One region of the Streptomyces rimosus genome, then DNA from elsewhere that is predicted to be linked to it. Evidence: predicted binding sites of a transcription regulator. Region 1 holds the regulator's gene; the other holds the start of a gene.
The links. Region 1 encodes HspR, which represses chaperone genes until heat shock. Its sites were predicted from a motif close to TTGAGNNNNNNNNNCTCAA; they were not measured.
Positions count from the first base shown of each region.

Region 1 (15,108 bases):
TTGCCCTTCGGGCTGTCGACGACGCTCGCGGTGCAGTGGTGCTCCCCGTCGGCGAACAGGACGCCGACGAAGGGAAGCCCCTCGAAGTGCCGTGCGGCCGGCTGCGCGGGATCCGCCGCCTGCGAGGCCCCGCCACAGCCGGTGAGCCCGACGATCGCGGCCAGCGCGGCAGCGGCGGCGGTGATGGTGGTGGCAGCTGTGGCGAGAGGGGCCCGAGCGGTTCTCATGTACGGGACGGTACGTGGCGCCGCGCACGTACGCCGCTCCATGGGCTCACGTCGGGACGTCGCCACGGTAGCGGTGCGTCGGAACGGGTCCGGTGCGTCGGAACGGGCCCGTCCCGTCGGAACGCGTCCGGTACGTCGCGACGACCTCGGCACGTCGATACGCGGGTGCGCCGTCGGCCCGGCGGCGTTACGTCGATAGGGCGGCGGCCCGACGCTACGTCCACGTACCGACGCCCCCGTACCGACCCAATGCCCCCGCCCCCAACGCAACTCGGCCGCCCCCGCCAAAGCGGGAGCGGCCGAGTAGGAAACGAGAGCCGGAGGGACGGACGGGGCCGGCTACTTCACCGGCTCCGGCTCCGGCGCGTCCGTCGCGGCCTCCTCGCCCGCCGGGTCGACCGGGGTCTTGACGGAGTCCAGCAGCAGCTGGGCCACGTCCACGACCTGGATGGACTCCTTGGCCTTGCCGTCGTTCTTCTTGCCGTTGACCGAGTCGGTCAGCATGACCAGGCAGAACGGGCAGGCGGTGGAGACGATGTCCGGGTTCAGGGACAGGGCCTCGTCGACGCGCTCGTTGTTGATGCGCTTGCCGATCCGCTCCTCCATCCACATGCGCGCGCCGCCCGCGCCGCAGCAGAAGCCGCGCTCCTTGTGGCGGTGCATCTCCTCGTTCCGCAGGCCCGGCACCTTGGCGATGATCTCGCGCGGCGGCGTGTAGACCTTGTTGTGGCGGCCCAGGTAGCAGGGGTCGTGGTACGTGATCAGGCCCTCGACCGGGGTGACGGGGATCAGCTTGCCCTCGTCGATCAGGTGCTGGAGCAGCTGAGTGTGGTGAATGACCTCGTACTCGCCGCCGAGCTGCGGGTACTCGTTGGCGATGGTGTTGAAGCAGTGCGGGCAGGTCGCCACGATCTTCTTCTTGGACTTCGGGACGGTCACGCCCTCGTCCGCATCCTCACCGAACGCCATGTTCAGCATCTCGACGTTCTGCTGGCCGAGCTGCTGGAAGAGGAACTCGTTGCCCAGGCGGCGGGCCGAGTCACCGGTGCACGCCTCGTCGCCGCCCATGATCGCGAACTTCACGCCCGCGATGTGCAGCAGCTCGGCGAACGCCTTGGTGGTCTTCTTGGCGCGGTCCTCCAGGGCGCCCGCGCAGCCGACCCAGTACAGGTAGTCGACCTCGGTGAGGTCCTCGATGTCCTTGCCGACGACCGGGACCTCGAAGTCGACCTCCTTGGTCCACGCCAGGCGCTGCTTCTTGGCCAGGCCCCAGGGGTTGCCCTTCTTCTCCAGGTTCTTCAGCATCGTGCCGGCCTCGCTGGGGAAGCTGGACTCGATCATGACCTGGTAGCGCCGCATGTCGACGATGTGGTCGACGTGCTCGATGTCGACCGGGCACTGCTCCACGCACGCGCCGCAGGTGGTGCAGGACCACAGCACGTCCGGGTCGATGACGCCGTTCTCCTCCAGGGTGCCGATCAGCGGGCGCTCGGCCTCCGCCAGCGCCGCCGCGGGCACGTCCTTGAGCTGCGCCGCGGTCGCCTTCTCGGCGCCCTCCTCGTCCTTGCCGCCGCCGGCGAGCAGGTACGGGGCCTTGGCGTGCGCGTGGTCGCGCAGCGCCATGATCAGCAGCTTCGGCGACAGCGGCTTGCCGGTGTTCCAGGCGGGGCACTGCGACTGGCAGCGGCCGCACTCGGTGCAGGTGGAGAAGTCGAGCAGGCCCTTCCAGGAGAAGTGCTCGATCTGGGAGACGCCGAACTGGTCGTCCTCGCCGGGGTCCTCGAAGTCGATCGGCTTGCCGGCGCTGGTCATCGGCTGGAGCGCGCCGAGCGCCACGTCGCCGTCCGCCTCGCGCTTGAACCAGATGTTCGGGAAGGCCAGGAAGCGGTGCCAGGCCACGCCCATGTCGGTCTTCAGCGCGACCGTGATCATCCAGATGAAGGACGTCGCGATCTTCAGACCGGCGAAGAAGTAGGTGAGGTTCTGGAGCGTCGAGACGTCCATGCCCTCCAGCCACGAGACCACCGGGTACGAGATGAAGAACGACGCCTCGTAGCCGTCCACGTGGTGCTGGGCGCCCTCCAGCGCGTGCAGCATGAAGATGCAGACGCCGACGATCAGGATGACGGCCTCGACGAAGTACGCCTGGCCGAAGTTGGAGCCGGCGAAGCGGGACTTGCGGCCCGGCTTGCCCGGCTTGCTCAGCTGGCGGATGACGATCAGGGCCAGGATGCCGAGCACCGTCATGGTGCCGATGAACTCGACGAAGACGTTGTACGGCGCCCACTCGCCGATGACGGGCAGCAGCCAGTCGGCCTTGAAGAGCTGGCCGATGGCGTTGACGATCGTCAGCAGCAGCGAGAAGAAGCCCACCGCCACGAACCAGTGCGCCGCGCCGACGATGCCCCACTTGTTCATACGGGTGTGGCCGAGGAATTCCTTGACCACCGTGACCGTGCGTTGCGCGGGGTCGTCGGTCCGGGTGCCGGCCGGTACGGGCTGGCCGAGCCGCAGCTGCCGGACGATCTGCAGGATGGCACGGCCGAACAGTGCGACGCCGACCGCGATTAGGACCAGCGACACGATGATCGCGGCGAGTTGCATGGGTGGCTCCTCGGGCCTGCGAGTGCGGGGGTTACGGGGAATACTTCTTGTGGGCTGCGCGTACGTGCGAGGGGTACACGGAGTCCGCGGGGACAAGATCTACAGCGATTACTAAGCAGTAACTTTTCGGGTCTGCGCTGAGGTTACCCAGTATCCCGAGCCCCATGAAGCCGCCCGGCCGGTGATCTGTGTCGCGCAGGCAACCCTTCATAGGCGCCGGGGCGTCCCCCAGAGCAGGCGTGACGAGGCATCCGACACAAAAGTTGAGTGGGGCTGGCTCAGGTCAATTGACAGGTCGCCGGGCGTCCTGCACCCTTGAGTCTGTTCCACTCAAGTCATGGAGGAATCGAAATGGCACGTGCGGTCGGCATCGACCTGGGCACGACGAACTCCGTCGTCAGTGTTCTCGAAGGCGGTGAGCCCACCGTCATCACCAACGCCGAGGGCGCCAGGACCACGCCGTCCGTCGTCGCCTTCGCCAAGAACGGCGAGGTGCTGGTCGGCGAGGTGGCCAAGCGCCAGGCGGTCACCAACGTCGACAGGACCATCCGGTCGGTCAAGCGCCACATGGGCACCGACTGGAAGGTGAACCTGGACGGCAAGGACTTCAACCCGCAGCAGATGAGCGCCTTCATCCTGCAGAAGCTCAAGCGGGACGCCGAGGCCTACCTGGGCGAGAAGGTCACCGACGCGGTCATCACCGTTCCGGCGTACTTCAACGACTCCGAGCGCCAGGCCACCAAGGAGGCCGGCGAGATCGCGGGCCTGAACGTCCTGCGCATCGTCAACGAGCCCACCGCCGCGGCCCTGGCCTACGGCCTGGAGAAGGACGACCAGACCATCCTGGTCTTCGACCTCGGTGGCGGTACCTTCGACGTCTCGCTGCTGGAGATCGGCGACGGTGTCGTCGAGGTCAAGGCCACCAACGGTGACAACCACCTCGGTGGTGACGACTGGGACCAGCGCGTCGTCGACTACCTGGTCAAGCAGTTCCAGAACGGCCACGGCGTCGACCTGTCCAAGGACAAGATGGCGCTCCAGCGTCTGCGCGAGGCCGCGGAGAAGGCGAAGATCGAGCTGTCGTCCTCCACCGAGACGACGATCAACCTGCCCTACATTACCGCCTCCGCCGAGGGCCCGCTGCACCTGGACGAGAAGCTCACCCGGGCGCAGTTCCAGCAGCTGACCTCGGACCTCCTGGAGCGCTGCAAGACCCCGTTCCACAACGTGATCAAGGACGCCGGCATCGAGCTGTCCGAGATCGACCACGTGGTCCTGGTCGGCGGGTCGACCCGTATGCCGGCCGTCGCCGAGCTGGTCAAGGAGCTGACCGGCGGCAAGGACGCCAACAAGGGCGTCAACCCGGACGAGGTCGTCGCCATCGGCGCGTCGCTGCAGGCCGGTGTCCTCAAGGGTGAGGTCAAGGACGTCCTCCTGCTGGACGTCACCCCGCTGTCCCTCGGTATCGAGACCAAGGGCGGCATCATGACCAAGCTCATCGAGCGGAACACGACGATTCCGACCAAGCGCTCGGAGATCTTCACCACCGCCGAGGACAACCAGCCCTCCGTGCAGATCCAGGTCTACCAGGGCGAGCGCGAGATCGCGGCGTACAACAAGAAGCTCGGCATGTTCGAGCTGACCGGTCTGCCCCCGGCCCCGCGCGGCGTGCCGCAGATCGAGGTCACCTTCGACATCGACGCGAACGGCATCATGCACGTCGCGGCGAAGGACCTCGGCACCGGCAAGGAGCAGAAGATGACCGTCACCGGTGGCTCCTCGCTGCCGAAGGACGAGGTCGACCGGATGCGCCAGGAGGCCGAGCAGTACGCGGACGAGGACCACCGCCGCCGCGAGGCCGCCGAGTCCCGCAACCAGGGCGAGCAGCTCGTCTACCAGACGGAGAAGTTCCTCAAGGACAACGAGGAGAAGGTCCCCGCCGAGGTGAAGACCGAGGTCGAGACCGCCGTCGCCGAGCTGAAGGAGAAGCTCAAGGGCGAGGACACGGCCGAGATCCGCACCGCGACCGAGAAGGTCGCCGCGGTCAGCCAGAAGCTGGGCCAGGCCATGTACGCCGATGCCCAGGCCGCGGGTGGCGCCGAGGGCGCCGCCGGTGCCGCGGGCGGCCAGCAGGCCAAGGCCGAGGACGACGTGGTCGACGCCGAGATCGTCGACGACGAGAAGCCGAAGGATGCCAAGGGTGGTGCCGCGTGACGGAGGAGACTCCGGGCTTCGAGGAGAAGCCCGACGTCCCCGCCGATGCCGCAAAGACCCCTGATGACGCGGCGCAGGCCGAGTCCGCCGACACGGCGGGCTCGGCCCCGGCCGGGGATGCGAACCAGGACGTAGCTCTCACGGCGCAGCTGGACCAGGTGCGTACCGCGCTCAACGAGCGCACCGCGGACCTCCAGCGGCTCCAGGCGGAGTACCAGAACTACCGTCGCCGGGTGGAGCGGGACCGGGTGTCGGTGAAGGAGATCGCCGCGGCGAATCTGCTCACCGAGCTGCTGCCCGTGCTCGACGACGTCGGCCGGGCCCGGGAGCACGGCGAGCTGGTCGGCGGCTTCAAGTCGGTGGCCGAGTCGCTGGAGACCGTGGTCGCGAAGCTGGGCCTCCAGCAGTTCGGCAAGGAGGGCGAGCCCTTCGACCCGACGATCCATGAGGCGCTGATGCATTCCTACGCGCCGGATGTCACGGAGACCACGTGCGTCGCCATCCTCCAGCCGGGGTATCGCATCGGTGAACGAACGATCCGTCCCGCACGGGTCGCGGTGGCCGAGCCGCAGCCGGGCGCGCAGTCCGGCAAGGCCGCCTCGGAGGACGACGCCAAGGCTTCGGACGAGGAGAGCGGTGGCCCGGACGAGGGCTGACGCGGCGGCGGAAGAAGCAGTACGGGAGGAGGGACGTCGGGGATGAACACCAAGGACTTCGTGGAGAAGGACTACTACAAGGTCCTCGGCGTCCCGAAGGACGCCACCGAGGCGGAGATCAAGAAGGCGTACCGCAAGCTGGCCCGGGAGTTCCACCCGGACGCCAACAAGGGGGACGCCAAGGCCGAGGAGCGCTTCAAGGAGATCTCCGAGGCCAACGACATCCTCGGTGACCCCAAGCGCCGCAAGGAGTACGACGAGGCGCGGGCGCTGTTCGGCAACGGCGGCTTCCGCGCGGGCCCCGGCGGCGCCGGTGGCGGATCGTTCAACTTCGACCTGGGCGACCTCTTCGGAGGCGGCGCGCAGGGCGGCTCGGCGGGCGGCGGCTTCGGCGGCGGTCTCGGCGATGTCTTCGGCGGTCTGTTCAACCGCGGCGGCGGCACGCGTACGCAGCCGCGCCGCGGCCAGGACGTCGAGTCCGAGGTGACGCTCAGCTTCACCGAGGCGGCGGACGGGGCCACGGTCCCGCTGCGGATGTCCAGCCAGGCCCCCTGCAAGGCGTGCTCGGGCACCGGCGACAAGAACGGCACGCCGCGGGTGTGCCCGACCTGCGTCGGCACCGGGCAGGTCAGCCGCGGCGGCGGTGGCGGCTTCTCGCTCACCGACCCGTGCGTGGACTGCAAGGGCCGCGGCCTGATAGCCGAGACGCCCTGTGATGTCTGCAAGGGCAGCGGTCGGGCGACCAGTTCGCGCACGATGCAGGTGCGTATCCCGGCGGGCGTCTCCGACGGGCAGCGCATCCGGCTGCGCGGCAAGGGCGCCCCGGGCGAGCGCGGCGGCCCGAACGGCGATCTGTACGTCGTCGTCCACGTCGACGCCCACCCGGTCTTCGGCCGCAAGGGTGACAACCTGACCGTCACCGTCCCGGTCACCTTCCCGGAGGCGGCGCTGGGCGGCGAGGTGCGGGTGCCGACACTCGGCGGCCCGCCGGTGACGCTCAAACTGCCGGCCGGGACTCCCAACGGACGTACGATGCGCGTGCGCGGCAAGGGCGCGTCGCGCAAGGACGGCACCCGCGGCGATCTGTTGGTCACCGTCGAGGTGAGCGTCCCCAAGGACCTCGGCGACAAGGCACGGGAGTCGCTGGAGGCCTACCGTGAGGCGACCGCGGGCGAGGACCCGCGGGCGGAGCTGTTCCAGGCCGCGAAGGGAGCATGAGTCGGATGGATGGCCGGGGCGGGCGTCGGAACCCGTACGAACTGACCGAAGAGTCGCCGGTGTACGTCATCTCCGTCGCGGCCCAGCTCTCCGGTCTGCATCCGCAGACCCTGCGGCAGTACGACCGGCTGGGCCTGGTCTCGCCCGACCGTACGGCCGGGCGCGGCCGGCGCTATTCGGCCCGGGACATCGAACTGCTCCGTGAGGTGCAGCGGTTGTCGCAGGACGAGGGCATCAACCTCGCCGGCATCAAGCGCATCATCGAACTGGAGAACCAGGTCGCGGCCCTGCGCCAGCGGGTCGCCGAGCTCCAGCACGCGGTCGAGGGCGCGGCTGCCGCCATGCAGCAGCGGGAGGCGGCCGTACACGCCTCGTACCGCCGGGACCTGGTGCCCTATCAGGACGTGCAGCAGACCGGCGCGCTGGTCGTGTGGCGTCCGAAGAAGCGGTCCGCCGACTAGGCCGTCGTCATCCGTGGGCGGGGCCGGGGTGCACAGCGCACTCCGGCCCCGCTGCCTTTTGCGGCGGTGTCCGGCAGGTTCAGCAGCCGTTGTACCCGGCCGTCGGCATGGACAGGCGGCGGTGTACGTGGGACTTCATCGCGCTGGTGTAGACCGGCTCGTCGTAGTCGGCGGTCTCCAGGCGGACGCCGGCGGCGGTGCAGCGGGCGGTGAACTCGTCGGCCGAGGCGATGGCGTTCTCCAGTGCGCGGCGGTTGGGGACGACGAAGACGTCGACCAGTCCGGCTTCCACGTCCTGCCACAGTGTGGCGTGGTCGGCGCGGAGCTGGTGGACGCTCAGCCGGCAGGTCAGGTCGTAGTCGCGGGCCTCGGCCCAGCGCGCGCACATGGCGTGCTGGCTGCGGTCGTCCACCAGGAACGGGTCGTCGTCCAGCCCTGACAGTGGCATGAGGCAGGCGATCGCCGTCACTCGGACCGAGTTCATCGTGCCCCCCGGGGCGTGGCGAGTGTGGAGGTGACGATACCGCCGCGCGAGGACCGGGGTGGAGGGGCGGCGCCGGGCGGTGAGGCATAGCCGCAGGCGTGGCAGATCGCCCAGCCGTCCTGGTTCACGGCGAGCTGGCCGCCGCAGCGGGGGCACAGCTCGGCGCGGGCGGGGCGGCGGGCGCGGACGCCCGTACGGGCAGGGGCGGGCCCGGTGCGTGATGCAGACGCCATGCGCCCTCCAGCAGCCGTTTTCCGCTCCGCGCGGTGGTGCGCCGGGAGCGGTGGTCCCGCTTCGGGCATAGCAGGGCCGCGTACGGCGGCGGAAGCGCACTGTCCGGATCCGGCCAGGTACGGACCTGGCCGGACGGTGTCCTACGCGCGCCCCAGCGCCTTGGTGACGGTGATCTCGATCATCACCCGGTCCGGCTTGGGCGCGGGGGTGCGGCCGTACCGCTCGGCGTAGCGCCGTACCGCGTCGGCCACCACGTCGGCGTCCGTACGGATGCGGGCCACGCCCTCCAGAGTGGCCCACCGCTTGCCCTGTACCTGGCACACCGCGACCCGGGCGCCGTCCGGGCCCCCGGCGAGGACGTGGCCGACCTTGGCGCTGTCCTTTCGGGTGATCACGCGGGCGATGCGCTGGTTGGCGTCGAAGGTGACGCCGACCGGGACGACGTGGGGTGTGCCGTCGGGGCGCAGGGTGGTCAGCGTGCACATGAGGTGCTCGCTCCAGAAGGCGAGGTACTCGGGGCTGAGGTCGTCCAGGTCGTGGGCCATGAGCGGAAGCGTAATTGGGGAACCTGTGGGGGCGCCGTGAGGAGATGCTGAGAAGGAACTGTGAAGGCGGCATGGGGGCGCTGGGGAGATGCCGTGAACGCGCCGTTTGTCCCGGGAGAACGCGGAAGACCGCGACCGGCTCCGTACCGGACCCGGCCCGCCGGGACCGGTACGACGGAGGCAGGTCGGACGGCTCGGTGCGGGCGGCGACGGTCACCGGCCGGCGGCCCCTGGTGATCGCGTACGGGAAAACCGGCGGGGGCGGGAAAAGCATGGCCCGGCGTCTTGGGTGCACCCGTAGAAGGGCCGGAAGGCGCCGTACGCTGTCCGGAACGGCCTTGAGTGGAATAGACTCAACTTATCGGACGTTGAGCTGAGCAGGTTCCGCCGCGCACGCGGCGCCGATCACGCACCCGAGCACAAGGAGGAGCGGCCGAGTGGACGCCGAGCTGACCAACAAGAGCCGCGAGGCGCTGAGCGCCGCCAACGAGCGGGCGGTGACGGCGGGACACGCGGACATGACCCCCGCGCACCTGCTGCTCGCCCTCCTCGCCGGCGCGGACAACGAGAACATCACCGACCTGCTGGCGGCCGTCGAGGCGGACGCCGTCGCGCTGCGCTCCGGCGCCGAACGCCAGCTGGCCGCCCTGCCCAGCGTGCAGGGTTCCACGGTCGCCCCGCCGCAGCCGGACCGCGACACGCTGGCCGTCATCGCCGACGCCGCGCAGCGCGCCAAGGAGCTGGGCGACGACTTCATCTCCACCGAGCACCTGCTCATCGGCATCGCCGCCAAGGGCGGCCGCACCGGCGAGCTGCTGGCGGAGCAGGGCGCCACGGCCAAGAAGCTGCTGAGCGCCTTCGAGGACAGCCGGGGCGGCCGGCGGGTGACCAGCCCGGACCCGGAGGGCACGTACAAGGCGCTGGAGAAGTTCGGTACGGACTTCACGGCGGCGGCCCGCGAGGGCAAGCTCGACCCGGTCATCGGCCGTGACCAGGAGATCCGCCGCGTGGTGCAGGTGCTCTCCCGCCGTACGAAGAACAACCCGGTGCTCATCGGCGAGCCCGGCGTCGGCAAGACCGCCGTGGTCGAGGGCCTGGCGCAGCGCATAGTGAAGGGCGACGTGCCCGAGTCGCTGCGCGACAAGCGGCTGGTGGCGCTGGACCTGGGCGCGATGGTGGCGGGCGCGAAGTACCGCGGCGAGTTCGAGGAGCGGCTGAAGACCGTCCTCGCGGAGATCAAGTCCAGCGACGGCCAGATCATCACCTTCATCGACGAGCTGCACACGGTCGTCGGCACCGGCGCGGGCGGCGACTCCGCGATGGACGCGGGCAACATGCTCAAGCCGATGCTGGCCCGCGGCGAGCTGCGGATGGTCGGCGCCACGACCCTGGACGAGTACCGCGAGCGCATCGAGAAGGACCCGGCGCTGGAGCGGCGCTTCCAGCAGGTGCTGGTCGCCGAGCCGACCGTCGAGGACACCGTCGCGATCCTGCGCGGCCTCAAGGGCCGGTACGAGGCGCACCACAAGGTGCAGATCGCGGACTCCGCGCTGGTCGCCGCCGCGACCCTCTCCGACCGCTACATCACCTCCCGCTTCCTGCCGGACAAGGCCATCGACCTCGTGGACGAGGCGGCCTCCCGCCTCCGTATGGAGATCGACTCCTCGCCGGTGGAGATCGACGAGCTGCAGCGCGCCGTCGACCGGCTGCGCATGGAGGAGCTGGCGCTCAAGAACGAGACCGACGCCGGCTCCGTGCAGCGCCTGGAGAAGCTGCGCAAGGACCTCGCCGACAAGGAGGAGGAGCTGCGCGGCCTGACCGCCCGCTGGGAGAAGGAGAAGGAGGGCCTCAACCGCCTCGGTGAGCTGAAGGAGAAGCTGGACGAGCTGCGCGGCCAGGCCGAGCGCGCCCAGCGCGACGGCGACTTCGACACCGCTTCCAAGCTGCTGTACGGGGAGATCCCGGGCCTGGAGCGGGAGCTGGAGGAGGCCGCCGCGGCCGAGGCCGAGCAGGAGGCGTCCGCCGACGCCAAGTCCTCGATGGTCAAGGAGGAGGTCGGCCCGGACGACATCGCGGACGTGGTCGGCTCCTGGACCGGCATCCCGGCCGGGCGCCTGCTGGAGGGCGAGACGCAGAAGCTGCTGCGCATGGAGGACGAGCTGGGCAAGCGCCTGATCGGCCAGGCCGAGGCCGTACGGGCGGTGTCCGACGCGGTACGCCGTACCCGCGCCGGTATCGCCGACCCGGACCGTCCCACCGGCTCGTTCCTCTTCCTCGGCCCGACCGGCGTCGGCAAGACCGAGCTGGCCAAGGCGCTCGCCGACTTCCTCTTCGACGACGAGCGGGCGATGGTCCGCATCGACATGAGCGAGTACGGCGAGAAGCACAGCGTCGCCCGCCTGGTCGGCGCCCCGCCCGGCTACGTCGGCTACGAGGAGGGCGGCCAGCTCACCGAGGCGGTGCGCCGCCGTCCGTACAGCGTCGTCCTGCTGGACGAGGTGGAGAAGGCGCACCACGAGGTCTTCGACGTGCTGCTCCAGGTGCTGGACGACGGCCGGCTGACCGACGGCCAGGGCCGTACGGTCGACTTCCGCAACACGATCCTGATCCTGACCTCCAACCTGGGCTCCACCTTCCTGATGGACCCGCTGCTCAAGGAGGACCAGAAGAAGGAGAAGGTGCTGGAGACGGTCCGGTCGTCCTTCCGGCCGGAGTTCCTGAACCGGCTGGACGACCTGGTGGTCTTCCACCCGCTCGGCACCGACCAGCTCCAGCGGATCGCGGGCATCCAGATCGCCCACCTGCAGCGCCGGCTCGCCGACCGCAGGCTGACGCTGGACGTCACCGACCGCGCCCTGACCTGGCTGGCCTGGCTCGGCCAGGAGCCGGTCGTGGACCAGCCGCAGGCCGCCCCGGACCTCTCCTACGGCGCCCGCCCGCTGCGCCGCCTGGTCCAGACGGCCATCGGCGACCAGCTCGCCAAGGCGATCCTGGCGGGCGAGGTGCTGGACGGCGACACCGTACGGGTGGATGTCGCCGAGGACGGCCGGGCGCTGACCGTCGGTCCCGTACGGTAAGGCGCACCGGAGCGGTCGCGGCGGTCCGCCGCCGTCCCGTCCGCCGGGCCGGTTTCGGCCCACAGCGGAGAGACGGCGGCGGGCTTGCCAGGACGGGGCCGGGATGGGGGAGGATGGCGAGGACCATACGAAGGGAATTCCACGGTGAGCATCGACCCGTCCTCGATCCCGAATTTCGGGGGCCAGCCCGAACCGCAGCCGTCGGGGCCTGATGGTCCCGTCCTGCCCGACCAGGACCTGGTCAAGCAGCTTCTCGACCAGATGGAGCTGAAGTACGTAGTCGACGACGAGGGTGACCTCGCCGCCCCGTGGGAGCAGTTCCGCACGTACTTCATGTTCCGCGGCGAGGAGGAGCAGCAGATCTTCTCCGTCCGCACGTTCTACGACCGCCCGCACGGCATCGACGACAAGGCGAAGCTGCTGGAGGCGATCGACGACTGGAACCGCCGGACGCTGTGGCCCAAGGCGTACACCCACACCCACGACGACGGCACGGTCCGCCTGATCGGCGAGGCGTCGATGCTGATCGGTACCGGTGTCGCGCTCGAACACTTTGTGTCGAGCACGGTCAGCTGGGTCCGCGCGTCGATCGAGTTCGACAAGTGGATCGTCGAGCAGCTCGGCCTGGAGGCCGACATCGAGGGTGACGGCGACGCGAAGCCGGGTGACGAGGAGGCGTAAGCCCTCCGCCCGGCCGCAGACGCCGAAGGGCCCCGGAGCGATCCGCTCCGGGGCCCTTCGGCGTGCTCGCCGTCAGCCCCTGGCCGCGCGCCGGCAGGCTTCGCCGGCCACCACGGCGGGGATGTGGTCCCTTCGCAGCTCGTGGTAGCAGGCGCGGAAGTTCTCCGTCCCGCCCCTGCCCCCGATGCGGCAGGCCCGTTCGGCCACCTCTTCATCTGCGCCGGGGTACTGCTCCAGCACGTAGTAGTAGCAGGACTGCGGACTGGCCTGGGCAGTCGGGGCAATGGCCACAGCGCCACCGAGGGCGAGGGCGGTACAGCTGAGTGCGGCAGCGAGACGCTTGAGCATCGCGGTTCCTTTCGGACGGCTCCCCGAGCAGATGGGTTGCGGTTCCCCCACTCATGAACGCACCGCGGAGGCCGCTTGCCCTCCTGACAGCGGCCATTCCGGTGACCGGGGACTGCCCGCAGCTGAGGCTCACAGCGGCTCGGGTGCCATGGTCAGCAGGTACAGCCCGTAGCCGAGGGAGAGTACGGCCAGCGCGCCCGTCGTCAGGACGACGGCGCGCGGGCGGGCGCGGGCCAGCGCGACGGCCGCCGGGATGAGCAGCGGGAAGGCCGGCAGGAGAAAGCGCGGCTTGGACGGGAAGTAGCCGGTGCCGCCGAGGGCCATGGCCATCAGTACGGCGGTGTAGACGAGCAGTGGCAGCGGTGGCCGGTCCAGCACCAGGAGTACGAGCAGCAGCAGCGCCACGGCGAGCACGGCCGCCGCCATGTACTGCACCAGCGGCGCGTCATGCAGGAACAGCCGCTTCACGGACCGCAGGGTGTCCCGGCCGAAGTCGAAGCGGGACCCCCAGAGCTCCTGCACCTGGAAGTAGCCGCGCGGCCCCCAGCCGGTGCGCGCCCCCACCCACAGGACGTATCCGAGCCAGCCTGCGGGGGCGGTCAGGGCTGCCGTCCAGTAGTGCCAGAGGGGACGCTCTTGCCGCGGTACGGGACCGTCCCTGCCGCGCCGCCAGGTCCGTACGCCCACCACCACCAGGACCGCGGCGGCGACCGCGAGGCCGTTCGGCCGTGCCAGACCGGCCAGGGCCGCCAGGGCCCCGGCCCACAGCGGGCGGTCGGTGAGCAGCGCGTACAGGGCCCAGGCGGCCAGCGCGGTGAGCAGCGGTTCCGTATAGCTCAGCGATTCGATGACGGCGTGCGGCAGCAGCGCCCACAGCGCCACAAGGAACGTGCCGGCGCGCCGCCCATGGAGATGCGCGCCGACCGCGAAGATCCCCCAGGCGGCCACGGCGGCGGCCGTCCATGCGAGCAGCAGCCCGGCGCTGAGCGCGCCGATCGGCAGGGCGGTGGAGACGCCGCGTATCAGACCCGGGTACAGGGGGAAGAACGCCAGGTCGGCGAGGGGGTCCGGGGGCCACATGCGGTGCGGCGTCGGGGAGCCGTAGCCGTACCGGGCCACGCTCAGATACCAGTTGGAGTCCCACGTGGCGCCGAGCAGATTGCGCGGGTGGCGGCCGGTGTGCCAGGCCCACAGCGCCGTGCACATGGCCCCCGCGAGGCGGATGGCCGCGAACAGGGCGAGTGCGGGGGCCGCACGGCGCAGCGCGGCACGCACATGGACGCGTACGGAGCCGGGCCGTGGCGCTGCCGCGGCCGCGGTGTCGACGGTCTCGGCGGACACGAAACACCTCCGGTACGCGCGGCGGCCACCCGCCGGGCCGCACGCGCCCGGCGCACCCGACACCACGACTCTCGGCGCCGTCCGCCCGCCACGCGACCCCTGTAGGCCGACCGGGTGGCATACAGGGGCGCGCGGTACGGAACTCCGCTCAGAGGGCGCGGAGGCGATCGACCGCTTCCTGGAGGACCTTCTCCTGCTTGCAGAACGCGAACCGGACGTACGGGGCGCCCTGGTCCTGGTGGTCGTAGAAGACGGCGTTGGGGATGGCCACGACGCCGGCGCGCTCCGGGAGGGCGCGGCAGAAGGCGAAGCCGTCCTCCTCGCCGAGGGGGCGGATGTCGGTGGTGACGAAGTACGTGCCGGACGGGCGGAAGACGCGGAACCCGGCGGCGGCGAGGCCGTCGGCCAGCAGGTCCCGCTTGGCGCGCAGATCGTCCCGCAGCCCGGTGTAGTAACTGTCGGGCAGCGCCAGGGCCTCGGCGACCGCGTACTGGAACGGGCCCGCGGAGACGTACGTGAGGAACTGCTTGGCCGAGCGGACGGCGCCGACCAGCTCCGGGCTCGCGGTGACCCAGCCGACCTTCCAGCCGGTGAAGGAGAAGGTCTTGCCGGCCGAGCCGATGGTGACGGTGCGCTCGCGCATGCCGGGCAGGGACGCCAGCGGAATGTGCTCGCCCTCGTAGACGAGGTGTTCGTAGACCTCGTCGGTAATCACGAGGAGGTCGCGCTCGCAGGCCAGGCGGGCGATCTCGGTCAGTTCGGCGCGGTCGAGGACGGTGCCGGTGGGGTTGTGGGGCGTGTTGAGGAGGATGAGGCGGGTGCGGTCGGTGACGGCGTCGCGCAGCTCGTCGAGATCGAGGGCGTACGTACCGTCCTCGGCGGACGGGCGCAGTGTCACCGGGACACGGGTGCCGCCCGCCATCGCGATGCACGCGGCGTAGGAGTCGTAGTACGGCTCCAGCGCGATCACTTCGTCGCCGGGCTCCAGGAGAGCGAGCAGCGAGGCGGCGATGGCCTC
Region 1 covers NZ_CP023688.1:4,854,602-4,869,709, forward strand. The annotation lists gene CP984_RS20600 (trypsin-like serine peptidase) at 1-227, opposite strand, end outside; gene CP984_RS20605 ((Fe-S)-binding protein) at 567-2,831, opposite strand; gene dnaK (molecular chaperone DnaK) at 3,183-5,045, shown strand; gene grpE (nucleotide exchange factor GrpE) at 5,042-5,701, shown strand; gene dnaJ (molecular chaperone DnaJ) at 5,744-6,919, shown strand; gene CP984_RS20625 (heat shock protein transcriptional repressor HspR) at 6,925-7,380, shown strand; gene CP984_RS20630 (hypothetical protein) at 7,460-7,864, opposite strand; gene CP984_RS20635 (hypothetical protein) at 7,861-8,097, opposite strand; gene CP984_RS20640 (TIGR03618 family F420-dependent PPOX class oxidoreductase) at 8,239-8,643, opposite strand; gene clpB (ATP-dependent chaperone ClpB) at 9,081-11,720, shown strand; gene CP984_RS20650 (YbjN domain-containing protein) at 11,865-12,401, shown strand; gene CP984_RS20655 (hypothetical protein) at 12,474-12,749, opposite strand; gene CP984_RS20660 (hypothetical protein) at 12,879-14,090, opposite strand; gene CP984_RS20665 (pyridoxal phosphate-dependent aminotransferase) at 14,239-15,108, opposite strand, start outside.

Region 2 (15,108 bases), 1.7 Mb from region 1:
CCGTCCGTCCGAGGTGTCCATCAGGAAACACCCATTGGCGATGATCTCGAAGTGCTCGCCCCGCCGCCGCAGGACGGCCTCCCCGTACGGGCCCTCGCGGCGATCCAGCACCTGCGGCGGGCTGTCGGCGACGGGCGAACCGGGTACGAGCACGGGGTGGGGCACGGCGTGCGCGGGGTCGGACATGAGCGCCATCCTGGCGAATCGGGGGTGCGTGGGTCCAACTGGTTTGTGGGTCCGGGGCGTGCTGCCGGGCCGCGGGCTCGCCTTACGGCGACCGGTTCGGGTGACGCGTGTCACGGACACAGCTCACTCATGGGTTGAGCGTGCACGCTGTTGGCGTACGTAGATCTTGGTGAGCCCGCCGGTGCGGGATGGAAGGGGACTGGGGGCAGTGGATCGGGGTGGTGTGGTGGATGTGGCCGAGGAGGGTGCCCCTGAGGGGCGGCCTATAGGGCCTGTGGGCGAGAGGATGGCGCTTTCCGGGGTGCCGAGACAGCCGGGGGCGGCGGGGGCGTCGGGGGCGGCCCACGCCGTACCCGTGGCCGCGTCCACGGCCGTACCCGTCCCCTCGTCTGCGCCCTCCGCGGCATCCGCTCTCGCGCGGGTGCCGCGCTTCTGGCGGCTGCTGCCCACGCCCCTGGGCGCGCCCTTCACCTTCGGCTACACCCTCCTCCTCGTCGCGACGTCCGTCTTCGCCGAGTACGCCGACCCCGACCTGGTCCTCGCCCTGCTCCAGGGCTCCAGTACGGACGTGGAGCACCTGGCACGCTCGCCCCTGCTCGTGCTGGTCGCCAGCGCCCTGTGGATCGCGGGCGGCATGACCTCCGCGTACGCCCTCGCCTTCCTCTTCGTCCTGACGGCGCTGGAACGCCGCGTCGGCGCCCTGAGAACGGCCGCGGTCTTCTTCGGCGGCCATGCGGTGGCCACTCTGGCCACCGAGCTGCCGGTGGGCGCCGCGGTCGCCCTCGGGTACCTTCCCGCCGACTCGCTGCAACGCCTCGACTACGGCATCAGCTTCGGCGTGATGACCTGCACCGGTGCGCTGGCGGGGCTGCTGCCGGTCTGGGCTCGGTGGCCGCTCCTGGGGGGTGTGACCTGGTTCGCCGTCACCAACCTCCTCGTTTCCACGGACCCCGTGAGCGACTCCGGCCATGTCTTGGCCCTGGTCCTCGGAACCCTCATCTGGCCGCTGTTGCGGTGCCGCTGATCGCGGCGGAGCCGCGGGTTTGTGGGGTCTGGTCCGCGCTTCGCGCGGATACGCATTGGCTTTGTTGTGGGGCGGGGGTGCCCAGGGGGCCATCTCCTCGGCGCCTGGAGCGGCCGTCATGTCTGGACGCAACCATGTAACGGTCGCCTGCGGGGAGTGTCCCCCTGCACACCCCCTCCCGTCGGTTCGGCGTGTGCGGGCCGGTAGGGGGAGGGGAAAAGAAACCGGGTGCGCGCCCCCCACGAGGTGACGCTCGCCTTGCATAGGCGCAGGCCGGGGGCGACTCCGCGTCATGCGGAGGGGGCCGCAGGGGTCCGGCCGCCGGGGTCTGTAAAGACCCCAGCCACGGCGGCGGGAGAGCCGCGTACGGCGCGGGCTCGGGGACACGTAGGGGTCTCCCCGCAGGCGACCGAAGCCCCGGTTGCGTCCATACATGACGGCCGCTCCAGGCGCCGAGGAGTGACCCCTGCGGGGCCCCGAGCCCCCACCCACCGAACCCCAAGCGCAAACCCGCACCCCCACCGGGCAGAACCGCACCCCCACCGGGGCAACCGCAAACGACCAGGCGACCGGCAACCACAGAACAGCCCCCGCTGATCGCCCACAGCGAACACCCCCCACCCAGGGAACATCCCCCGGCCCACACGCATTGAGTGGATATTGCTCAACTTGCTTGCCGAAGGGGAGATCATGGCTTCGACGTCCACATCGCTCACCTTGCCCGTGCTGCCTCTTGACGACGAGGTCGTTCTGCCCGGCATGGTGGTGCCCCTGGACCTTTCCGAGGCGGAGGTGCGGGCCGCGGTCGAGGCCGCGCAGGCCGCTGCCGCTTCGGGTAACAAACCGCGGGTGCTGCTTGTGCCGCGGATCGACGGCGCGTACGCGGCGATCGGTGTGCTCGGGCGCGTCGAGCAGGTCGGGCGGCTGTCCGACGGTGATCCGGGGGCGCTGATCCGCGGCCTCGGGCGGGTGCGCATCGGGGCGGGGACGACCGGGCCCGGCGCCGCCTTGTGGGTGGAGGGCACGACCGTCGACGAGACGGTGCCCGATCCGCTGCCCGGTGCCGTGACCGAGCTGGTCAAGGAGTACAAGGCTCTGGCCACCGACTGGCTCAAGAAGCGCGGTGCCTGGCAGGTCGTGGACCGCATCCAGCAGATCGAGGACGTCTCGCAGCTCGCGGACAACTCCGGTTACTCGCCGTTCCTGAGCACGGAGCAGAAGGTCCGGCTGCTGGAGACCACGGACCCGGTGGCCCGCCTCAAGCAGGCCACCGAGGCGCTGCGCGAGCACCTCGCCGAGCAGGACGTGGCGGAGTCGATCGCCAAGGACGTCCAGGAGGGCGTCGACAAGCAGCAGCGCGAGTTCCTGCTGCGCCGCCAGATGGAAGCCGTCCGCAAGGAGCTGGCCGAGCTGAACGGCGACCCGGAGGACGAGGGCGAGGACTACCGCGCCCGCGTCGAGGCGGCCGAGCTGCCCGAGGACGTGCGCAAGGCGGCTCTCAAGGAGGTCGACAAGCTGGAGCGGTCCAGCGACCAGAGCCCCGAGGGCAGCTGGATCAGGACCTGGCTGGACACGGTGCTGGAGCTGCCGTGGAACGAGCGTACGCAGGACGCGTACGACATCCCCGGCGCGAAGGAGATCCTGGACGCGGACCACGCCGGTCTGGAGGACGTCAAGGAGCGCATCACCGAGTACCTGGCCGTACGCAAGCGGCGCGCGGACCGCGGCCTCGGCCTCATCGGCGGGCGCCGCGCCGGCACCGTGCTGGCGCTGGTCGGCCCGCCCGGCGTCGGCAAGACCTCGCTGGGCGAATCGGTGGCCCGCGCGATGGGCCGCAAGTTCGTCCGCGTCGCGCTCGGCGGCATACGGGACGAGGCGGAGATCCGCGGCCACCGGCGTACGTACGTCGGCGCGCTGCCCGGCCGCATCGTGCGCGCCATCAAGGAGGCCGGCTCGATGAACCCGGTCGTCCTCCTGGACGAGATCGACAAGGTCGGCTCGGACTTCCGCGGCGACCCGGGCGCGGCGCTCCTCGAAGTCCTCGACCCGGCGCAGAACCACACCTTCCGGGACCATTACCTGGAGGTCGAGCTCGACCTGAGCGATGTGGTCTTCCTGGCGACGGCCAACGTCCTGGAGGCCATACCGGAGCCGCTGCTCGACCGCATGGAGCTGGTCCGGCTGGACGGCTACACGCAGGACGAGAAGACCGTCATCGCCCGCGACCACCTGGTGCCGCGCCAGCTGGAGCGGGCCGGTCTGGAGGCCGGCGAGGTCACGTTCACGGACGAGGCGCTGGCCAAGCTGGCCGGCGAGTACACCCGCGAGGCGGGCGTACGGAACCTGGAGCGGGCCGTCGGACGGCTGCTGCGCAAGGTCGCGGCCCAGAGCGAGCTGGGGGAGCGGGACCTGCCGTTCACGGTGGGCGTGGACGAACTGCGTCCGCTGATCGGGCGGCCGCACCACACCCCGGAGTCGGCGCAGGACCCGGCCGAGCGGCGCACGTCGGTGCCCGGCGTGGTCACCGGCCTCGCGGTCACCGGCGCGGGCGGCGACGTGCTGTACGTCGAAGCCTCGCTCGCCGACCCGGAGACCGGCGCGTCCGGTCTCCAGCTCACCGGCCAGCTCGGCGACGTGATGAAGGAGTCCGCGCACATCGCGCTGTCGTTCCTGCGCTCGCACGGCGCGGAACTGGAGCTGCCGGTCGGCGACTTGAAGGAGCGCGGTGTGCACCTGCACGTACCGGCGGGCGCGGTGCCGAAGGACGGCCCGAGCGCGGGCGTGACGATGACGACGGCACTGGCCTCGCTGCTCTCCGGCCGGCAGGTGCGGCCGGACGTGGCGATGACCGGTGAGGTCTCGCTGACCGGGCGGGTGCTGCCGATCGGCGGCGTCAAGCAGAAGCTGCTCGCGGCGCACCGGGCGGGGATCACGACCGTGGTCATCCCCAAGCGCAACGAGCCGGACCTGGACGACGTCCCCGCCGAGATCCTGGAGAAGCTGGACGTCCACCCCGTCTCCGACGTCCGCCAGGTCCTCGACCTGGCTCTCACCCCGGCTTCCTCCCCGGTCACCCCGGAGGTCCCGGCCGCGGCGTGACGGACGCGGCCGGCCCGTAGCGGCCCGGAGCCCCCTGAACACGGGGGTTCCGGGCCGCGCGTGTCCCGGTCACCGTGCGTATCGTTGTACTGCGCGACTGCCCGCACTTCGCGGCGGTGGGGAGGAGCGCATGATGACCATCGAGCTGACCGACAACAGGATCGAGATCGAGATGGCCGACAGCGACGAGCTCAGCCTGGACATGATGTTCGACTGGCTGGAGCGGATGCCCGTCCCCGAGGGCTACAAGGCAGAGATCGTCGAGGGGAACATCTTCATGTCGCCGCAACGGGCCAATCACTGGCACATCATCTTGGACCTTGTGATGCAGCTGAATGCCAGGTACCCGAAGGAGCGCATCATGTCGGACGTGCGCTTCGACTTCCCCGGCGAACTCAACGGCTTCGCTTCCGACGTGATCGCGCTGCGGGAGGGCGCGGAGACGGACGACGAGGAGCGTCGGCGGTACCAGGACATCGAATTCGTTGCCGAAGTCATCTCCAGGAGGACGGCACACAACGATTATGGCCCCAAGAAGGACACCTACGCGCTGGCAGGAGTGCCCGTCTACCTCATTGTCGACCCGTACCTCGGGCAGTGCCACCTCTATACGGCCCCCGAGGACGGCACCTACCGCGTCGGCCCAGCCATCAAGTTCGGCGACCCGGTTGATCTGACCGACACGGTCGTCGGCCTGACGCTGGAAACGGCGGATTTCGGCCGCGAGTGACGACGCACGCCGCCCCGGGCCCCGGCGCACCCCGCCCCGGGGCCCGGCCGCGTCTCACCCGTTGGCCAACGCCTGCAACCGCTCATACGTCCCGTTGAACCGGTTCCGGTCGCCGACCGTGGTGCCGGAGGACGTGTACTGCCAGATGGTGTGGAAGTCCCAGCCCGCGGGGAGTTCGCCGGCCGAGGTGCCGTAACGCGGTATCCACAGCGGGTTGACCGAGCCGAATCCCGCGTAGTTGCCGGTGCACTGTTTCCACCAGCTGGTGGAGGTGTAGATGACGGCGTCCCGGCCGGTGCGTGACTTGTACGTGGCGAAGAAGTCATGCATCCAGCTGATGAGGCCGGACGCGCTCTTGCCGTAGCAGGTCGAGCCGTACGGGTTGTACTCCATGTCGAGCGCGCCGGGCAGGGTGCGGCCGTCCTTGGACCAGCCGCCGCCGTGGTCCACGAAGTAGTCGGCCTGGGCCGCGCCGCTGGAGGTGTCGGGGGTGGCGAAGTGGTACGCGCCGCGGATCATGCCGACGTTGTAGGAGCCGTTGTACTGCTGCGCGAAGTACGGGTTGATGTAGCTGGTGGATTCGGTGGCCTTGACGTAGGCGAAGCGGACCCCGGCGTTCCACAGGGTCTGCCACGGGACGTTGCCGTTGTGGCTGCTGACGTCGACGCCTTCGACGGAGGCGAGCGTGGGGGGTGGCGCCTCGCCCGGTGCGTCGCCCTCGTGCTCGGCGACCTGGGAGCCGGCCCAGTCCTGGCCCGGGTGGGTGGGCTCGGGGGCCTTTCCGTACGCGGTGGCGCCGGCGGTACCGGGCAGGCCGAGGAGGAGGGCGGCGACGGCGAGGAACAGGACGGCCAGGCCGGCCGGGGAGTGCGGACGGCGGCGGGTGGGGCGGCCGGATCTGTGCACAGGCATGGGTGCCTCCGAGATCTCGGTGGGGCGGGGGGAGGGGGAACTCCTTTGGCCCGAGCATGACAAAAGGTCAGCTAGGGCATTGGTGTGGCCATGTCAGGCAGTACGACGACCGTACGCGCGTAGACGCTTACGGCAAAAGAGGGGAGCCGGGCTTCCGTTGATCTAATCCTGCGAAATACTGGACAAGCTGCGGCTTCGGCCGCCGCGGCAGACAAGTTTCACGGTCCGAAAGCGGGAGAGGGCGCTGACGTGCACAACACCAGACCCGACGGCATGGCCGGGACGGACGAACCCAGTGGTGTGGACCAGGTGTTCCTGTCCCTGGAGCGGGAGTTGGCGGTCTTTCTGCGCCGCGCCCGCGCCACCTCCGGTGAGCTGGCGCGGGCGGTCCACCCGGAGCTGGAGTCGGCGGCGTACGGCCTGCTCGTACGCCTCGCGGACGCCGGGCAGCAGCGGGCCACCGATCTCGCCGGGTACTTCGGTGTGGGCAAGGCGACGATGAGCCGGCAGCTGCGCGCCCTGGAGGACCTGGGGCTGATCGCCCGCGAGCCCGACCCGGCCGACGGGCGGGCCGTGCTCGTCCGCCTCACCGACGAGGGGCACGACCGGTTCAGCTGTGTACGCAACAGCCGCCGCGCCCAGTACGCCCGGCAGCTCGCCTCCTGGGACCGCCGGGAAGTGGCGGAACTGGCCCGCCTCCTGCACCGCTTGAACGGCGAGCAGGACGCGGAGGAGGGGTGCGGGGCGGCCCCCGCGGCGGGGAAGAGCGATCGGGCCGGGAGGGGGGACCGCGGCGGAGACGGCGGAAGCGCCGGAAACGGCTGAGAGCCGGTGCGCGGACCCCTGTAGGCCCTGTGCACCGGCTCCCGACCGGCTCCCGACCGGCTCCCGACCTGTGACCATGCCGGTCACAATTCCGGTCGCCTCGCCGGTCCCCTCGACGGCCGCCTCCTCCGCGGACGGCCGGCGTTCCGTGGCGCGCCGTGGTACTCCGTGGCGCTCCTTACGGGTCAGTCCTCCGGACGCAGCCGCAACGGCAGCCGCCGCAGTCGCCAGGACCCGGGCTGGCGTATGCGCTCTTGCTCCTCCAGCTGCTCATGGGGCAGGGCGAGTGCCACCTCCGGATAGCGTGCGAGCAGCTTGCCGAAGGCGACTTCGCCTTCCTGCCGGGCGAGTGAGGCGCCCAGGCAGTAGTGCATGCCGTGTCCGAAGCCGACGTGGTCCTCGGCGCGGCCCGCCGGCTGGCGTGTCAGGTCGAGTTTTTCCGGCTCGGTGTAGTGGCGCGGGTCGTGGTTGGCCGCCACGAGGCTGAACATCAGGGCGTCGCCCTTGTGGACCTGGGTGCCGGCCACCTCGACGTCCTCGGAGGCGTACCGCAGCTGGGTGGCCTGGATCGGCCCGCACCAGCGCATCAGCTCGTGGACCGCGCGGGGGAGCAGGCCCGGGTCCTCGGTGAGCAGGCGCCGCTGGTCGGGGTGGGTGAGCAGGGCGAGGGTGCCGTTGCTGATGAGGTGGGCGGTGGTCTCGTGGCCGGCCAGTACCAGCGTGAGGACCATGGTGACCATCTCGGTCTCGCTCAGCCGGCCGCCGTCGTCGTCCCGGGCCCGGATGAGCGCGCTGAGCAGGTCGTCCCGCAGGGCCGATTGGCGCTCGCCGATCACCTTGTGGATGTGCTCGACCATGGCCGGTACCGTGGCGCCGATCCGCTTCGGCTCCAGGGAGGTGAGGTCGGCGCCGAACTGCCGCCACAGCGGCCGGTCCTCCTCGTCGATGCCGACCAGTTCGCAGATCACGGTGATGGGCAGCGGGTACGCGAAGTGCTCGACGAGGTCGACGACGCCGTCCTGCGCGTGGGCCGGCAACCGGTCCAGCAGCTCGTCGGTGATCGCCTCCACCCGCGGCCGCAGGTCCTGGATGCGGCGGGCGGTGAAGGCCCGCGAGACCAGGCGCCGCAGCCGGGTGTGGTCCGGCGGGTCGCTGGTGAGGATGGTGTCCACCAGGTACCGGGCCATGTGGTCGGGGATGCCGAACAGCTCGATCAGCTGGGCGCGCGGGTCCTTCTCCGTGCGGCCGGGCAGGCGGGACGGGTTGTTGATGAACCGCGGGTCGCGCATGACCTCGCGTACCACGTCGAAGCGGGTCACGAGCCAGACGGGCGAGTCGTCGAGAAACCGGCCGCGCACCAGGGCGCCCTGTTCGCGCAGCTTCCCGTAACCGGCGTACGGGTCGTTGAGCAGCTCCGGCTCCATCACGTTCGGCTCGCCCGGGTGCAGGCCGACGTAGGACGGCAGGGCGTCCGGCGGGGTGCCGGGGGCGGAGGCGGTGGTGGAGTCGGGCGGGGTGGCCGTGGTGGACTCGGTGGGCGATGTGGTCATCGTGCGTTCTCCCTCCTGATCAGGGGTGTGATCGGGGATCACGGGCGCAGTTGCCGCCGCACTTCCTGCCGGCTCAGCTCCTCCAGGCGCTGGTAGAGCGCGATGATCGTGGGAGCGGCCGCGGCGATGAGCCGTGGGTCGGGATCGGTGTGGGTCTCCAACGTGGCGCGTACGGTGTGGCACAGCACGTCGGCCCGGTCCTCCGCCCGGTCGGGCGAGTATTCGGGGTAGAGCGCCTCCGCCTGGAAGAATCCGGCGGCGATCGACATGCAGGCGTACATCTGCTGGTCGACGCTCAGGTCCTCCTTCACGAGGCCGTGCTCGCGCAGGGTGGTGAGCTGGGTGCGCAGTGTCTGGATGCTCTCCGCCACCAGCTCCGCCATTTCCTTCTTGGCGACCTCGTTCAGCCGGCCGAGGATGTCGGAGTCGTCCAGATACACCGCGCGCAGTACCGGGTCTTCCATGAAGTCGAGGAGCGCCCAGCGCAGCAGCCTGCTGGGCAGGATGTTGCGGTGGTCGGCGCGTAGCCGGGCCAACTGCCGGGCGTGGTCGCACGACTTGGCCCGCAGGACCACTGCGAGCAGCAGCGCGTCCTTGGTTTTCCAGTGCAGATAGACGGTGCCTTTGCCGACGTTCGCCCGGCGGGCGATCTCGTCGGTGGTCACGCGGCGGTATCCCCAGGCGAGCAGCAGCTCGCACGCGGCGTCCAGGATGCGTTCGCCCCGTTCCGTGCGCTCTTCCGGTTCCACGCGTCTTGCCCCCCTGACTCCGTGACCAGATTTCGAATCTGGTCACGGAGTCAACGGTAGGCCGGGCGGTGCCTGCTGGATAGGGCGGTTTCCAGCCGTGTGCCGGGTTTTCGGGGCCTCGTGCCCTTGTCCGCGCCGCGCCGCCGTCGGGAGTTCCCGGGCCTTACGGCTCCACCAGCACCACCGTCGCGTCGTCCCGCGACTTGCCGCGCGGGAAGGCCGTACCGTCCGGGTCGGCGGCCTCCAGCGCCCGTACGCGATCGACCAGGCCCTGCGGCCCCTCCTTGTGCACCACCGCCGCGCAGTCCGCCCAGGAGCCCTCGCGGAAGACCTCGACCCACCGTGATGCCCCGTCACTGAGCGCGGTCAGGGACCGTACTTCGGCGCGGGGCAGGGAGCCGGTGACCGCGCGGGCGGCCACCGCCGGGTCGGCCGCGGCGGTGAAGAAGCCGCCCTCGGCGTTGCGCAGCGCCTCGACCGCGGCCGTGTACTCGCGGGCCGCGGCGGCGCGTTCGGCGGAGCCGCGCGGCAGCCCCCGTACGGTCTCGCGCAGGGCTTTGACGGCGGGCGGGAGTTCGTCCAGGCGGGTGTCCAGGACCGGCCGGACCGTGCCGTCGTGGTGCTCGACGAGCAGGACGGAATCGGACAGGACCAGGTACTCGACGGTATCCGGCGACCAGCGCGCGGCCACCGCGGTTGCCTGCGGAGTGCGGGCGTGAGAAAGGTCACAGGTCGACCGGTGAACTTCGGCCGTCCTGGAGATGGCGGCCGAAAGTGCCTCAGGGAGCGTCATGTCCCGGAATGAACCGGACAGTTCGAGCATTGCGCCCCCCAGTCGTGCGGTGTACCACGGCACCGGGTGGGTGCAGCCGACCTCGTACGGCGGTGGGGTCACGCCGTCCAGCAGGATCAGCACTCCGCCCTGGCCGGAGGCGGGCAGCGCGACGGACGCGTAGTCCTCGTTCGGGTGTTGGGGGTCTCCCGGCTCGGTGGCCAGTTCGATACGCATGCCGGCCAGTCTGCCGGAGCGCGTCCGGTTTCCCGCGATGTGCGGTCTTCGCCGGGAACGGCGGGTGTAGTACCAGGTCAGGGGCGTAACGGGGCCGGAAATCGCGGTCCCCCGGAATGCGGGCGCGCATCCTTCCAGGACCCCGCGCGGTTCGCCAAACCCGCCCGGGGGTTGCGAGGGGTTGCACGCCGCGGCGGTCAGGATCGGAAGTTGATGGTCAACTTCCGATTGATGTTCACTCATTCGAGTGGCCAGGCATGCGTTGCCGGGCCACTGCGCGATGCCGGTGGAATGGTCGTGGCCCGGATCATGGGAGGGGCCGTGACGCTCGTCGCGACGCGCAGAGCCGGGCTGCTTCCCTCGCGGACGTGTGCATTGCTGCGGTCTTCGCACAGGTCCGCCCCGCGAGCGGGGAGCGAGCCGGGTCCGCGGGACCACACGGTGTGGGCAGGCGAGACAGGAATGCGAGCAGCGGTGCGGAAGAAGCGGCTTCGGGACGGCGCGGGCGGGCCGGGATCGCCGGCCGGTCCGGTTTCGGGTACGGCTCCGGGCGTCGCCCCGGGCGCGCCCGCGGGGACGGGGACGGCACCCGGCACCGCGGCGACCCCTGGCACGCCCGAGAACCGCAGAAAGACCGCTCCGCAGAACGCCGCCGCCCCCGTCCCGTCGCCCACCGGGCGCCCGGCCCGGGTGCGCAACCGTCTCGTCGGCGCCGTGGCCGTCGCCGGGCTCGCCGTCCTGGGCGCCGGCGCCCCCGCCGTCGTCTCCGCCGTGGACGACACCCACGCCTCCCAGCGGCTGGTCGACCTCGCCGGCCTGAACGCCCGCGCCGTCACGCTCGCGCACTCCCTCGCCGACGAGCGGGACGCGATGACCGAGTTCGTCGCGGGCGGGCGCTCCGCCAAGAACGGCGGCGCCGGGGTCTCGGAAGCCCAGCGGGCCCGCGTGGACCGGCAGATCAGCGAACTGCGCGCGGTGGCCAACGGCGCGGCGGGCGCCGACGCCGCGTACCGCGCGGCCGACAAGCTCCTCGCCGCGCTGCCGCAGACCCGCCAGAAGGCGCTCTCGGGGCCCGGCCAGGTGACCGAGACCTTCGACGCCTACACGGCCGCCATCCAGGCGCTCGGCGCGCTGTCCGACGCCATCGCCCGCGACCTGCCCGCCCGCGCGAGCGAGGTCGCCCCGGACCTCCGGGCCCTGCCGCAGCTCGGCCGCGCCACCGACCAGGCCGCCGCGGCCCGCGCCCTGCTCGTCCCGGCCCTGGCCGCCGGCGGCCCGCAGGCCAAGCTGACCGCCGCCGCGCAGCAGGCTTACGTACGCGAGCAGGCCGCGCTGGCCGCCTTCAAGCAGTCGGCGAGCCCCAAGGCCCGGGACGCCTACGACCGCGCCGTCAACGGCGGCGACGTGAACACCGCCGAGGGCTACCTCGCCAAGCTCACCGACCAGCCGCGGCTGGACGCCGACGACCAGAAGCTGAGCAGCGCGCGTGTGAAGACCGCGCTCACCGCCCGGATCGGCCTGATGCGCAGCGTCGAGGCGTCGATGGCCACCGCCGACATCGACCGGCTGGGCGCGCTGCGCGACGACGACGTGACGGCGCTGGAGATCCGTATCGCCCTGGTCGGCGCCTGCCTGCTGATCGCGGTCGGCGCCAGCGTCTCCGCATGGCGCTCGGTGACCCGGCCGCTCGCCGCGCTGCGGCTGGGCGCCAGGCGGGTGGCGGCCGACCCGGCGGGCGAGCCCCCGGTCGCGTTCAAGGGGCGCAACGACGAGTTCGCCGACGCCGTACGGTCCGTCAACGCCCTGCACGCCCGGGTCGGCGAGGTCTCCCGCCGGGCCGCCGAACTGGAGGCCGAACGCGCCCGGCTGATCGGCGGCCGCAAGCGCCTGGTCGCCGAGCGCGACACGCTCCAGGAGGAGCGCGCGGCGCTGCGCCAGGAGATCACGGACCTCACCGGGCGGATGGAGGCGCTGCGCACCGGTGTGCACGGCCGGTTCGTCAACCTCGCGCTGCGCACCCTGGGCCTGGTGGAGCGCCAGCTGACCGTCATCGAGTCGCTGGAGCAGAAGGAGCAGGACCCCGCCCGGCTGGAGACCCTCTTCAAGCTGGACCACTTCGCCGCCCGGATGCGGCGCAACAGCGAGAACCTCCTCGTGCTGGCGGGCGCCGAGCACGGCACCGGCCAGTCGGCGCCGGTCCCGCTGCTGGACGTGCTGCGCGCCTCGATCAGCGAGATCGAACGGTACGAGCGGGTCCGCGTCCAGTCGTTGCCGCCGCACTCCCAGGTCGCCGGTTTCGCCGCCGACGACCTCAGCCACCTCGTCGCGGAACTGCTGGAGAACGCCACCGCCTTCTCGCCGCCGGACTCCCGTGTCGAGCTGTCCGGCTGGCTGCTGGAGAGCGGCGAGGTCATGCTCTCGGTGCAGGACGAGGGCATAGGGATGACCGCGGAGCGGCTGGCGGAGCTGAACGACCGCCTCGCGTCCGCGCCCGGAAGTGACGACAGCCCGGAGACGGCGGACGAGACGCTGGGCCTCGGCCTGTACGTCGTCGTACGGCTCGCCGCGCGCCACGGCATTCGCGTACAGCTGCGTGACCAGCAGCAGGGCGGAGTCACGGCGGTCGTCGTACTGCCCGCGGCCATCCTGCCGACCCGCCCGGCACCGGGCGCGGTATCGCCCGCCCTGCCCGGCGAGGGCGGCACCCAGAACCTGCCCGGCTCGGTCGCCGAGGCCAACTCCAACACGCTCCAGACGCGGTTGCCGCGGCTGGAACAGGGCGGGGCGGCGGACGGGGCCGCGGATGGCACCGAAGAGGCTCCGGCAGCGGCCGCGGAGCGGGCGGCGGAGCCGGTCGCGGCGGTGGACGCGGAAGCCGGCGGGGAGCCCACGGCCGGGGCGAGCCCGTACGGCCCGCAGTCGCCCGGCCCGTACGCCAAGGAGACGGCCGAGCACACCCGGCCCGCGGAAGCGGCGCACCGGGCGCCCGGGGCAGCGGTTCCCGGCCCGGCGGCGCCCGCCGCGGACACGACCACCGGCCACGGCGCCGGTACGCCGCGACTGACCGACCAGGGCCTGCCCAAGCGCACGCCCCGGATCGTCGCGCGGAAGCCCCCCGCCGCACCCCGTACGGGCAACGCGGCGGCCAACGCCGAAGCCCTGCGGGCCCGGCTCGGCGGCTTCCAGCAGGGGGCGCGGGACGGCCGGCGCGACGTCGAGGCCGAGATCGCGGAACGTACAGCGGAGCAGACCATCCCACAGACGGACACCGACGGAGCGGGGGCCCCGGGAGAGAGCCACGTTGTCGAGGAGGCACGCGATTGAAGGCGCAAGCGCCCACTGCTTACGGGCTGAGCAGTCAGGCACGGAATCTGCACTGGCTGCTGACGAATCTGGTCGATGAGGTACCCGGCATCCGCTCGGTGGTGGTGGTCTCCTCCGACGGGCTGATGCTGCTCTCCTCCGACCCGGGACTGGCCGCCGCGGCCTTCCAGGCCGGGCAGCCGGGCGCGCCGTCGGGCCCGCGCGGGTCCAGCGCGGACCTCGCCACCATCGTCTCCGGACTGGGCAGCCTCACCACGGGGGCCGCCCAGCTGATGGACGGCGGGGCGGTCAAGCAGACCATGGTCGCCATGGAGGAGGGCAGCCTCTTCGTCATGGCGATCAGCGACGGTTCGCTGCTCGGGGTGCACGCCGCCCCGGACTGCGACATGAGCGTCATCGCCTACCACATGGCGCTGTTCGTCGGCCGGGCCGGCCATGTCCTGACCCCCGAACTCCGCAGCGAGCTGCGCAAGTCGATGGAGAGCGCCCAGTGAGCACGAGCCCCGAGCTCCCCGTGCGCGGCGGGGACCGCAAACCGTCCCGGGTGCGTCCCTACTCGCTCACCGGCGGACGCACCCGCTTCGGCCACGTCCTGCTGGTCGAGACGTTCGTGGCCGCGCTGGACGGCCCCGAGGAGCGGCGCGAGCTGACCTCCGGCAACTGGGGCGACCGGGTGATGCCGGAGATGCGCGCGATCGTCGAGCTGTGCCGCCGCATGCGTTCGGTCGCGGAGATCTCCGCGCTGCTCAAGATGCCGCTGGGCGTGGTCCGGGTGCTGCTCAGCGACCTCGCCGACCAAGGAAAGATCCGCGTCTACGGCACCGGGCACGGCACCGGCCGGCCCGACCGCGCGCTGCTGGAAAGGGTGTTGGGTGGACTTCGCAGGCTCTGACACGATGACGGCCGCCGAGGCCGGGGTGACCGGAGCGCCGCAGGTGTCCGCCGTCGGGGAACCGGTGCCCGACGAGGAGGCGGGGCTCCAGAGCTGGCAGACGGATCGTTCCCGCGCACCCATCGCCACCAAGATAGTGGTGGCCGGCGGCTTCGGTGTGGGCAAGACGACCTTCGTCGGCTCGGTCTCCGAGATCACCCCGCTGCAGACCGAGGCGGTGATGACGCAGGCCAGCGAGGGCACGGACGACCTGTCCGCCACCCCGCAGAAGACCACGACCACGGTCGCGATGGACTTCGGGCGGATCACCCTCGACTCCGACCTGGTGCTCTACCTGTTCGGTACGCCGGGGCAGCAACGTTTCTGGTTCATGTGGGACGACCTGGTGCGCGGCGCGATCGGCGCCATCGTCATGGCCGACACCCGACGCCTGGACGACTGCTTCCCCGCGCTCGACTACTTCGAGAGCTGCGCCCTGCCGTACGTGGTCGCGGTCAACCATTTCGAGGGGACGGCCGAGTACGCCGTCGAGGACGTACGCGAGGCCCTGACCGTGCCGCCGCACGTGCCCGTCGTGATCATGGACGCGCGCAAGCGGATCACGGTCGTCGAGTCGCTGCTCGCGCTGGTCGCGCACGCCCTCGAAACCACTCCCGAATAGCCCGAGCCGCCCCCCCGTACCTGGGAAGAGAGCACAACCATGCGGAAGATACTCATCGTCGGAGCCGGTCAGTCCGGGCTCCAGCTCGCCCTCGGGCTCCAGTCCCAGGGCTATGAGGTCACCCTCATGTCCAACCGCACCGCCGAC
Region 2 covers NZ_CP023688.1:3,138,225-3,153,332, reverse strand. The annotation lists gene CP984_RS12790 (spermidine synthase family protein) at 1-186, opposite strand, end outside; gene CP984_RS12785 (rhomboid-like protein) at 542-1,210, shown strand; gene lon (endopeptidase La) at 1,901-4,309, shown strand; gene CP984_RS12775 (Uma2 family endonuclease) at 4,440-5,039, shown strand; gene CP984_RS12770 (lysozyme) at 5,094-5,951, opposite strand; gene CP984_RS12765 (MarR family winged helix-turn-helix transcriptional regulator) at 6,225-6,776, shown strand; gene CP984_RS12760 (cytochrome P450 family protein) at 6,962-8,326, opposite strand; gene CP984_RS12750 (TetR/AcrR family transcriptional regulator) at 8,365-9,075, opposite strand; gene CP984_RS12745 (protein phosphatase 2C domain-containing protein) at 9,239-10,084, opposite strand; gene CP984_RS12740 (sensor histidine kinase) at 10,775-13,408, shown strand; gene CP984_RS12735 (roadblock/LC7 domain-containing protein) at 13,405-13,902, shown strand; gene CP984_RS12730 (DUF742 domain-containing protein) at 13,899-14,300, shown strand; gene CP984_RS12725 (GTP-binding protein) at 14,305-14,961, shown strand; gene CP984_RS12720 (styrene monooxygenase/indole monooxygenase family protein) at 15,001-15,108, shown strand, end outside.
Region 2: the regulator HspR is predicted to act here: its motif matches at 1,860-1,878, upstream of lon (endopeptidase La).